2 linked regions of the Persicobacter psychrovividus genome follow. The protein of the gene in region 2 interacts with the protein of the main gene of each other region in a pairwise test. Links are inferred from orthologs where the notes say so. Each region holds a gene or a part of one and is shown on either strand. Other genes may lie near its edges.

Region 1 (5,784 bases), 170 kb from region 2 along the record:
GCAAAAAAATTGGTGAACCCTCCCCCAAACACGACAAAGTACACCGAAACGACAGCTGCCCCTGCGGCAGTGGTAAAAAATATAAACATTGCTGCGGCAAATAATCACAAAGAGCGACTTTATCAGGTCGCTCTTTTTTATTGAATACACTATTGAATATACTTTAGAATCGTATCCCTGACCAGCGCATACTTTGTCCAGGGAATAAAATGATTTTCCCCATTCAGGCTAATCACCTCCAATGCCTCCCCCTGATAATGGCGTTTTATGAATGCCACATTTTCGTAGGGCACCAAAGCATCTTTTGTTCCGTGGATCATGGTAATTGGCGCCTGAAGTCCCTTCCATAAGGGCAACATTTTTTGAAGTTCTGCTGCATGCACCATTTTCTCCCTATTGGCCATCGCTAAACCTCGTGGCAGTAATTTCTGAGCCCAGGCATTACTGAGCGGACGGTTCACCCAAAACATTTTCTCATGGTCAGGATCCAGGGCAGGCGCCAATAAAATAACGCGCCTGATATTCAGATCCGGAGCGTCCATGGCCATTCGAACAGCCACTGGCCCACCATAGGAATGCCCCACCAAAATCACTTCAGAAATTTGTAACTTTTCAACCAATTGAATTAAAATTTCAGCCTGATTTTTTATTTTCTCCGCAGAAAGCCCATCACTCGATTGCCCATAACCCAACCGATCGACGGCAAAAAGCTGCGCCTTCTCCAGCAACAATGAATCTGTAAAATACTTTTTGAACGCCCCCATATCTCCGGGAGCTCCATGAATAAAAAACACGCCCACCGCAGCACGCTCTCCAATTTTTACAAGTGATAAATTTCCTGACGGGGCTTTAAAAAGGCCGAAATCTACACGTACAGCCTCTTTTTTTACAACCTCCCTAATTTGAGTTTCCTGAGATTTAAACATATTACAGCCCCATAAACCCGACAATAAAACTGCCAGCACGGGATAATAAATCATTTTATTTACTGAAAATAGCATACACTTTGTGGAAGGGGATGTTTGTCTTTCTTATCACAATAACCTATTAATTCATCATAAATATCTAATAAGCGTAACATTTAGATCAAATTTACATATAAACAATAGCACAACACTTTATTACTCTATGATTGTATTTCAAACAAATTATGTGAGGATCATTCACAACACCGAATTGAAGTGTCTAGAAATGCTTTGGAAGCAAGCATTCAATGAAACAGAATACCAGACTGCTTTAGGTATTGGACTGAACTACCTCAGCGATAAAAAATTAAACCGATGGGTTTCTGATTATCGCCTTTTGGATGATGTCCCCGATGACGCGCTCACAGAATTGAAGCGAGTCCAAATTTCTAAATTTACTCAATTACCTTATCTTGATGTTATTATGATAACAGGAACGCGCCCAATGATGATCGACTATTGCGAAAAAATTCACGATATCCTCGACCGAAAACTCCCCAACGCCAACGTGCGCATTGAAATTAACGAAGCCAATAAAAAATCCTGGTTCAATAATAGTCTATCTGCCTCCAGACAGTTCTAAGCTTGCTCGTTAACAAAACCATCCCCCGTGGTTTCCTCCTCTCCTATTCCCTACAGCAACATTCGCCAAACCTTTCTCAGCATCCGTAAACCCGAAAAAGGAGGCACAATAAACAACAGCCCAGCCATAAAAGCTGCAAAAACAACCCCCAGGCCGACACTCACATCCCCGGCCCATAAGGCACAGTTCAAAAACATAACGAATGAAAATAGCAATAGAACCAATTGCCCAACAAGCTGATTTGTAGTTTTTCGTTTCATTTTCCCTCCTTCATTTTGAGCATTAATTAAGCACTTTAAAAGATTGATGCTCCCATTCACACAATAGCCATTATTCTCGTTTCAATCTTCCTCATATTTTAATTACATTTACGTCAAATTAGCCGTATTAGCTTCGGTTTACTGGTAATAATTTAAGTAAAAATATAAATATAATGGCTGAATACAATTTCAGAGCAACTGAAAAAAAATGGCAGCAAATATGGAAGGATCAACAAACCTACAAAGCAGGTATTGATACTTCAAAGCCAAAATTCTATACCCTTGACATGTTCCCTTATCCATCGGGAGCGGGATTGCACGTTGGGCACCCACTCGGATACATTGGTTCTGACATTGTGGCGAGGTACAAAAAGCTGAAAGGCTTTAACGTCCTGCACCCTATAGGATTTGATTCCTTTGGACTTCCTGCTGAACAGTATGCTATTCAGACCGGCCAACACCCTGCAAAAACAACCGATGAAAATATCGCCCGATACAAGGAACAACTCGCCAACATTGGCTTTTCCTTTGACTGGGACAAAGAAGTAAGAACATCAGACGCTTCCTATTATAAATGGACGCAATGGATTTTCATGCAGCTGTTCAATGCCTATTATGACACTGACGCCGACAAAGCAAAATCTATTGACTCACTCGTGGCCATTTTCGCCAAAGAAGGTAACGCAAAAGTAAACGCCTCCTGCGACGAAGACACCCCTGTTTTCAGTGCCGAAGAATGGAATGCTTACGATGAAAAAGAGCAGTCAGATTTATTATTGAAATACCGCCTGACCTACCTTGCTGATGCCGTTGTGAACTGGTGCCCTGAGCTGGGAACAGTACTGGCCAATGACGAGGTGGTAAATGGTGTTTCTGAACGTGGCGGATTCCCTGTGGAGCGCAAACTGATGAAGCAATGGATGATGAGAATCACAGCCTATGCCGAACGCTTGCTCGCTGGCCTGGAAGAAATCGATTTCTCTGAATCATTGAAGGAAATGCAACGCAACTGGATTGGAAAATCCAAAGGTTGTGCCCTGCATTTTAAAGTGGACGGACAGCCTGAGCTTGACCTTGAAGTTTTCACCACCCGCGTGGATACCTCTTTCGGAGTAACGTTCATGACCATCGCCCCAGAACACGAACTGATCAGCACCCTGACAACCGAAGCCCAAAAGGAAGAAGTTGAAGCTTATGTGGAAATGGCGAAAAACCGTTCTGAGCGCGAGCGTATGGCCGATGTAAAAACCATCTCTGGAGCTTTTACTGGTGCTTATGCGATTAATCCTTTCAACGGAAAGCGCATTCCTATCTGGATTGCTGATTATGTTTTAGCAGGCTACGGAACAGGAATTGTGATGGCCGTCCCTTGTTCGGACACCCGCGACAATGCCTTTGCCAAACACTTCAACCTACCGATTATTCCAGTACAGGAAGGTGCAGGAACGGACATCAATGCTGATGATTTCGATCCGAAAAAAGGAACCATGATCAATTCTGACTTCTTGAATGGCATGGCCGTACCAGAAGCCATTGAAGCAGCCATTAACTTTGTGGAAGAAAAAGGAATTGGTCAGGGAAAAATCAACTACCGATTACGAAATGCCGTGTTCAGTCGCCAACGCTATTGGGGTGAGCCTGTTCCTGTGTATTTCGAGAACGGGATTCCAAAATTAATGAAGGAATCTGAATTACCGCTGGAACTTCCTTCCATTGACGAATACAAGCCGACAGCTACGGGTGAGCCTCCATTGGGTCGAGCAACCGACTGGAACTACAACGGAAAGCAATATGAGCTTTCGACCATGCCTGGCTGGGCAGGTTCTTCATGGTACTTCTTGCGCTATATGGATCCGCACAATGAGGAGAAATTCGCTGACGCAGAAGCCCTAAAATACTGGAACCAGGTCGATTTATATGTGGGTGGCGCGGAACACGCCGTTGGTCACTTGCTATATAGCCGCTTCTGGACGAAATTTTTGTTTGACATGGGCTTCCTGAATTTCGAAGAGCCATTCAAAAAACTGATCAACCAGGGAATGATCCAAGGCCGCTCGAACTTTGTTTACCGAGTAAAAGGCAGCAATAAGTTCGTTTCTTTCGGTTTAAGAAAGGAATATGATGTTGATCCATTGCATGTGGATGTCAATATTGTATCGAACGACATCCTGGATACGGAAGCATTCAAGGCTTGGCGCCCAGACTTCGCTGATGCCGAATTTATCCTTGAAGAGGGCAAATACCACTGTGGCTCCGAGGTGGAGAAAATGTCGAAATCGAAATACAATGTAGTCAACCCTGATGACATCATTGAAAAATACGGATCTGATACCTTCCGCATGTACGAGATGTTCCTTGGCCCATTGGAGCAATTCAAGCCGTGGAACACCAATGGTATTGATGGCGTTTACAAATTCTTGCGTAAATTCTACAACCTCTTCCATGAGGGCGATGAATTTAAGGTGGTCGATGAAGCAGCAACCAAGGCAGAATTGAAAGCTTTACATGCAACCATTAAGAAAATCACCCACGATCTGGACAATTATGTTTTCAACACTTCAGTGTCGCAATTCATGATCGTTACCAACGAGTTACAGGCGCTAAAATGTCGTAAACGTGAAATTCTTGAGCAATTAGTCGTACTTATCGCTCCTTATGCACCACATATTGCAGAGGAATTATGGGCCAAACTCGGACATGAAACATCGGTAACCGTTGCAACATACCCTGCATTTAATGAGCAGTATTTGGTAGAGGATGAAAAACTTTACCCTATCATGATCAACGGTAAAAAGCGCGCTGAAATCAAGGTAGCGGCTACTTTGAGTAAAGATGAAATCCAAAAGATTGCATTGGAACAGGAAGCTGTGATCCGATGGACGGAAGGAAAAGCACCGAAAAAGGTCATCGTTGTTCCTAATAAGATTGTCAATATTGTACTGTAATTCAGCACAACAAACTAAAGCCACCGTAAATAACTACGGTGGCTTTTTTATCTTCGAAAATTAGACAGCTTCTCTTTCAGAACCTTTCTGGCCAGATGAATCCGATTTTTTACAGTGCCCATCGGTAAAGAAAGTTTCTCCCCTATTTCTGCATAACTGAAGCCCTGAAAATGCAGCATAAAAGGCATTTTATATTGCTTATCCAAACGGTCAATTTCTCGTCGAATTTCCTGCTCGCCCATATTGCTATCCGCAAGGTTATCATTTGAGCCTCCCTTCCAACCCAGGAATGCATCGAGCTGATCCATGGTATCTAACTGCTCACCCCTTCGCTTCTCTGACTGATAAGACGTAAAAAACGTGTTTTTCAAAATCACCAATAACCATGCTTTCAGGTTCGTTCCCCTGCGGAATTTCGTCCGTGCTTTAAATGCCTTAATCATTGTTTCCTGCACCAGATCCTTCGCTCGGTCATAATCTTGCGTAAACTTATATGCCGCCGAATATAACTGCGGAAACAGCCTTTTCAGGTCTTTTTCAAATTCTACTTCCTCTTGCATAATTTACCCTCCTTTATTAAGTGAGCGATTTGTTTAGCACGGAAGTTGTTTTATATAAAAAACTATATTTATGACACTGATATAGGTGTATTTATTGACATATACAACATATATTAAGTACCTTCATCACCCAATATCAATTTACTTATATGAAAAAAATATTTACGCTACTTTTATGTTCCCTTTTGAGTATCAGTGCATTTGCCACAAACCTCAATACAACTGACCAGGATACTCCTCCTACCCGAAGTGGCTTTTGGCCTGCTTTACCCAATCACGATCGAGATGGATTTCAGCTGACCTACGCACCACTGTCGAACTTGGATTATTTCCCGCGATGGAGAGTGGGCGCAGCCTACCAATATGGTGCTTTCAGGTTTTTAGTTGACGCCGGCAGGGGTAGTAAAGCCCTCAATCATTGGAGATGGCAGGATGAAAAAAACAATCTTACCGATGCCTATTCTCTTCATG
Region 2 (5,436 bases):
TGATCGTATACCGGCCTTTTTTGGCTTTTGCGATAATCTTATGGTCCAGGTCAGTGGCGTAAATGCGAACGCGATCAAGGAGGTTGGCTTCTTTCAATAAAATGGCCATGGAAAAAACTTCCTCACCAGAGGAACAGCCAGCGTGCCAGATGTTAATGGATTTATGGTTGAGGAGCAAGTTGGGCACAACGTCATCGCGGAGGTGTCGCCAAAACGAAGGGTCTCGGAACATCTCGGTAACATTGACAGTAATTTCGGTCAGGAAAACCTCCATGAAAGTTTGCTCAGTGCGAAACTTTTCAATTAAATGGTCTACAGATTCGAGCTTGTAAAGCTCCAGTACCCGCACCACGCGTCTTTTAAAAGAGGACATGGCGTAATTGGTAAAATCGTAGTTACCATTAGTTTTAATATATTCTGTCAGCTTCCGTAGATCTGATATATCTATTTCTTGCATCATGTATTAATGTTGGGTCGATATTGGTTGCTTCTCCGATGGCCAATTTGGGAATAAAATACACAAAGTCGGCCTGTAAAAAGGTTAATTATACGTCGGAGTAATTAAAACAGCATTAAGCTTTTAATTTCACCTCCTAATATAATGGTAAGTTTTAAAAAATAGGTCTTGAATACAATTATTAAATGCCGTTGGACTAAAAATAGTTTAAAAAGACAATAAAATAGCGCTATACATCATTTTTTTTCAAAGTTCCTAAAGGTACCAATTAATTATAAAACTATAATTGATCCTTGGAAAATGTAAAAGGCAAAAGATCTCTGACATCTTTGACTTTGATGAACTGTTGGTTCCCTGCCTCAAGAATGACCTGATAGGGCGCGCTCTGTTTGTCCATATATTCTGTCATGACTTGTCGGCAAGCACCGCAAGGCGTTACTGCCTGAAAGGTTTCCGCTTCTTCTTTTTTAGCCGTGATCACCAGTGTAACTACCCGCATGTCGGGTTTATTGGCTGAAGTGGCAAACAGTACCGTTCGTTCAGCACACAGGCCTGAAGGGTAAGCGGAGTTTTCCTGATTGTTCCCCGTGTGTATTGCGCCATCGGCCAATAGTAAGGCCGCACCGACCTGAAAATGACTGTATGGGGCATAAGCATTCTTTGCTGCTGCACGCGCCTGCGCTACAAGTTCCTGTTCTGTGGTGGTCAGGTCGTCAAATCCGACGCGCTCAAATTCAATCGTTAATTTTTCTTTGCTCATAAAGTGGTACAAAAGTGCTGAAATCTTTTTAATATAATATAGCCAATTGCATTATGTTGTTAATTATACCATAAAAATCCAAAATTTACTGTTATGCCAATGATTTTATGTATCGGGGCGGGGCAATCTACCAGCGCTATGATTGAATATTTAAACGATTATAATCAAAATAACCAATTTGAGTTGGTGGTTGCTGATCATGAGCGTTCGGTGGCGGAAGCCAAGATTCCCGAAGGTTCCAGTGCTCAGGCCATTGCGCTTGATATTTTCGATGCACAGGCCATGGAAACCTGGGTGGGGAAATCAATGATGGTGATTTCAATGGTGCCTGCACGGTTTCATGAGGTGGTTTTGCGGTATTGCCTTCAGTTCAAGGTGCATTTCCTTTCGGCCTCTTACGTAACGGATGAGATATCAGCGCTGTCCAAAGAAATTGAGGAGGCGGGGATTTTAGTGCTGAAGGAATGTGGCCTCGATCCTGGAATCGATCATATGTCGGCGATGAAGGAACTCGATGAGATTAAGGCGAAAGGTGGTCAGCTACATGCTTTTGAGACGTTTACAGGAGGCTTGCTGGCACCCTCCAAACTGGAAAATCCGTGGGAATATAAGTTTACCTGGAATCCGCGAAACGTGGTGCTGGCAGGGCAGGGCGTGGTGAAATTTCTTCAGGAAGGGCGTTATAAATTCATTCCTTATCAACGGTTATTCAATCGTACCGAAGTGATTTATATTCCTGATTATGGTTACTTTGAAGGCTATGCCAATCGGGATTCTCTGAAATACCTGAATGTCTATCAGCTTCAGGGGATTAAAACGTTGTACCGCGGAACTTTGCGCCGTGTGGGTTTTTGTAAGGCGTGGAATGTTTTCGTGCAGTTGGGAGCAACAGATGACACCTACCAAATGGAAGGCGTCGGGCAAATGACCCACCGACAGTTTATCAATAGCTTTTTGTCTTATAACCCTGACGATTCTGTGGAGCTGAAGCTGGCGCATTATCTGAGTATCAGCCTTGAAGCAGAAATCATGTATAAACTCAAGTGGCTGGGCTTGTTCAGTGATGAACTGGTGGGGCTTGAGGCTGGAAGTCCAGCGCAAATCCTTGAACATATTCTCCGCAAAAAATGGACGCTCCTGGCCAATGAAAAAGATATGGTGGTGATGTGGCACCGTTTTGTTTATGACCTTGAAGGGCAAAGGAAAACGCATCATTCCTATATGGTGGTAGAAGGAAAAAACGCTACGCAAACGGCTATTTCGGATACCGTAGGGCTGCCCTTGGGCATTGTTGCTCGGATGCTCTTTGAAGGCAAAATAAACCTTCGTGGACTTCATCGCCCTATTTTGCCTGAGATTTACGCGCCCGTGTTAGCGGAACTGCAAGCTCATGGGGTAACTTTTGTGCGTACCGAGGTGTAAATGGGTACTTGGTATTCGGAAGCTTAAATCTGCCTTTGAACAAGGCAGAGGCTTCATTCCTTTAAATTTTTTTAGTTATAAATCAGTGCAAGACCTACCTTAGTGTTAGGATTGTAACGGGTAGCGTTGGTTTTGGGACAGGTGGGCAAATAGCTTACTGCTTTTAAAATATTGACAATCAGTAAATTACACTTGTGTTTGAGTGCGTCCATACCCTCAATTAGCGAAATACAACATTCCCCTCAATTTTTGAACAGATATAAAAAACAATACTTTTGTTACAACAAGAGATATGGCAACAACAGAAATAAAAAAGGAGATGGATTCTTTGGCCAAGGTCATCAACCATCATAATCATCTTTATTATCAGGAAGACCGTTCCGAAATTTCGGATCAGGAATTTGACCAATTGCTGAATCGGCTGATTGGGCTGGAGAAGGATTATCCTGAATTTGCCGATCCTAACTCTCCAACGCAAAGGGTAGGTGGGACAGTCACCAAAAATTTTGAAAATGTGGTTCATAAATACCGCATGCTTTCTTTGGGAAACACCTACTCGGAGGAAGATTTGAGAGAGTTCGATCAGCGGGTGCGCAAAGGACTTGAAGGGGAAGGCATTGCTGAGGAACTGGAATATATCTGTGAGCTGAAATTTGACGGGGTGGCGATCTCCCTAACCTATCGCAATGGGCAACTGGCACTGGCTACCACCCGTGGCGATGGTACCCGTGGGGATAACATTACCGCCAACGCAAAAACCATTCGCACTTTGCCTTTGCAGCTGCAGGGGCAACTGCCTGAGGAGTTTGAAGTGCGTGGTGAGGTGTTTATGTCGCACAAAGAATTTGAACGATTGAATGCCACTTTGGCTGAAGGCGATAAGTATGCCAACCCGAGAAACACCACCTCGGGAAGTCTGAAATTGCAGGACTCCGCTTTGGTGGCCAAACGTAAACTTGATTGCTATTTGTATGCGGTTTTAGGGGAGAATCTTCCCTTTACTACACATGAGGAAGCACTTGAAACCATTAAGTCGTGGGGCTTTAACGTCTCTCAGACTTACCGAAAATGTACGACCATCGAGCAGGTATTGACTTACATTGCTGAATGGGAGGAAAAAAGAAAATCATTGCCTTTGGAGACCGACGGCATCGTGATCAAAGTGAACAGCTATAAACAGCAACAAGCTTTGGGCTACACGGCCAAATCGCCTCGTTGGGCAATTGCCTATAAATATCAGGCGGAAGTGGGCATCACCCGTCTTTCCTCTGTAACCTATCAGGTAGGGCGCACGGGATCAATTACACCTGTGGCGAACCTGGAGCCTGTTGCTTTGGCGGGAACCACCGTCAGGAGGGCATCTTTGCACAATGCCAACGAGATCGAACGGCTCGATTTACATCAGTCGGATATGGTGACGGTGGAGAAGGGCGGAGAGATTATTCCGAAAATTACCGGTGTGCTTACTGAGGAACGTCAGGAAGCCGCGGAAGCCATTCAGTTCATTGAAGAATGTCCTGAGTGTAAGACGACTTTGATTCGTGTGGAAGGAGAGGCTAACCACTATTGTCCGAATACGACAGGTTGCCCACCGCAGATTAAAGGTAAAATTGAACACTTTATTCAGCGAAAAGCGATGAATATTGACTCTTTGGGAGAGCGGACAATCGATCAGCTTTTTCAAAGAGGTTTGGTGAAGAATGTGGCCGATCTGTTTGACTTGACAATCGAGGATGCTTTAAGCCTCGAAGGTTTCAAAGAGAAATCTGCCCAAAAAATGGTCGAGGGAATCAAACAATCCTTGGCGACCCCTTTTGAGCAGGTGCTTTTTGCACTCGGCATTCGCTACGTCGGACAAACTGTGGCCGTAAAGCTTGCGGAACATTTCGAGCAGATGGAAACGCTTCGTTATGCACCGCTTGAAGAACTTGAGGCCGTGCCTGATGTCGGGAAGCAAATCGCCAAAAGCGTTGTTGATTATTTTAATGATGAAAAAAATACACAGATCGTTGAACGACTTGAACAAGCAGGCCTGAAGATGAAAATCGAGGCGGTGGATTTAGGGGACAACGATCAACTTGGCGGGAAGAGTTTTTGTCTGTCGGGTAAATTTTCTACAAAGAAAAGCATATTGGAAGGCCGAATTAAGGCATCTGGGGGAAAAGTGATGTCCTCATTTTCTAAAAAATTAGACTATCTTGTGTCGAATTCAGAAAAAGAAACGACAAAAACCAAGAAAGCTAAGGAGATGGGGATAGCGATTTTGTCGGAAGTACAGTTAGAACAAATGTTGGAAAATTAGCCGTTATGTTTTCTTTAAAAGAAACTTGCATCAACCGAAAGACAAAACACTACCTAAAGTCAAATAATGCCGTGCGTAATAGCATGAATATCGCATCAGCAAAGCGTATTTCTATTCTTTACACCCTTGCGGGGGAGGCCAAGGAAATGGAGATTCGCCGATTTTCTGAACAGCTTCAGCAAGCGGGTAAAACCGTGGAGGTGATCTGTTGTATTCCTGAAAAAACATTGGTGCCCGCGCAGCCGTGGGGGCATTTCAGTGCCGAGGATTTCAATTTTTCAGGAACGCTGAAGTCGGAAATGCTTGAGCGGTTTCTGGAAGAGGATTTCGATATGCTGCTGCATTTTGATCTGGAACATGATTCGCTGACGGATTATGTGAATGCAAGGTCAAATGCCAAAATGCGTATCGGTAGATTTTTTGAAGGTAAAGAAGCGTTTTATGAGTTGATGTTTATGCTCCAGGATCATGAACAGCCCAAACAAATGACCGCCA

What was found. The genes of interacting proteins can lie anywhere in the genome.
Region 1: the proteins of ligA (region 2) and leuS interact in binary tests that used the Escherichia coli proteins (3 or more experiments, as listed by UniProt). The link is inferred for Persicobacter psychrovividus from one-to-one orthologs.

The regions. Positions count from the first base shown.
Region 1 is NZ_AP025292.1:2,088,917-2,094,700, forward strand. What follows is about bases 1,607-4,953. They hold leuS (leucine--tRNA ligase), read left to right. Parts: upstream 1,607-1,981; coding sequence 1,982-4,753; downstream 4,754-4,953. Other genes in these bases: AABK40_RS08910 (RNA polymerase sigma factor), read right to left, coding at 4,801-4,953. Outside these bases: AABK40_RS23840 (SEC-C metal-binding domain-containing protein), read left to right, coding at 1-104; AABK40_RS08895 (alpha/beta fold hydrolase), read right to left, coding at 150-1,001; AABK40_RS08900 (hypothetical protein), read left to right, coding at 1,129-1,548; more of AABK40_RS08910, read right to left, coding at 4,954-5,313; AABK40_RS08915 (hypothetical protein), read left to right, coding at 5,463-5,784.
Region 2 is NZ_AP025292.1:2,258,525-2,263,960, reverse strand. Bases 2,438-5,436 are described here. They hold ligA (NAD-dependent DNA ligase LigA), read left to right. Parts: upstream 2,438-2,931; coding sequence 2,932-4,941; downstream 4,942-5,436. Other genes in these bases: AABK40_RS09605 (DUF6913 domain-containing protein), read left to right, coding at 4,947-5,436; AABK40_RS09615 (saccharopine dehydrogenase family protein), read left to right, coding at 2,438-2,639. Outside these bases: AABK40_RS09625 (CheR family methyltransferase), read right to left, coding at 1-460; cdd (cytidine deaminase), read right to left, coding at 738-1,217; more of AABK40_RS09615, read left to right, coding at 1,311-2,437. UniProt on the Escherichia coli protein: DNA ligase that catalyzes the formation of phosphodiester linkages between 5'-phosphoryl and 3'-hydroxyl groups in double-stranded DNA using NAD as a coenzyme and as the energy source for the reaction.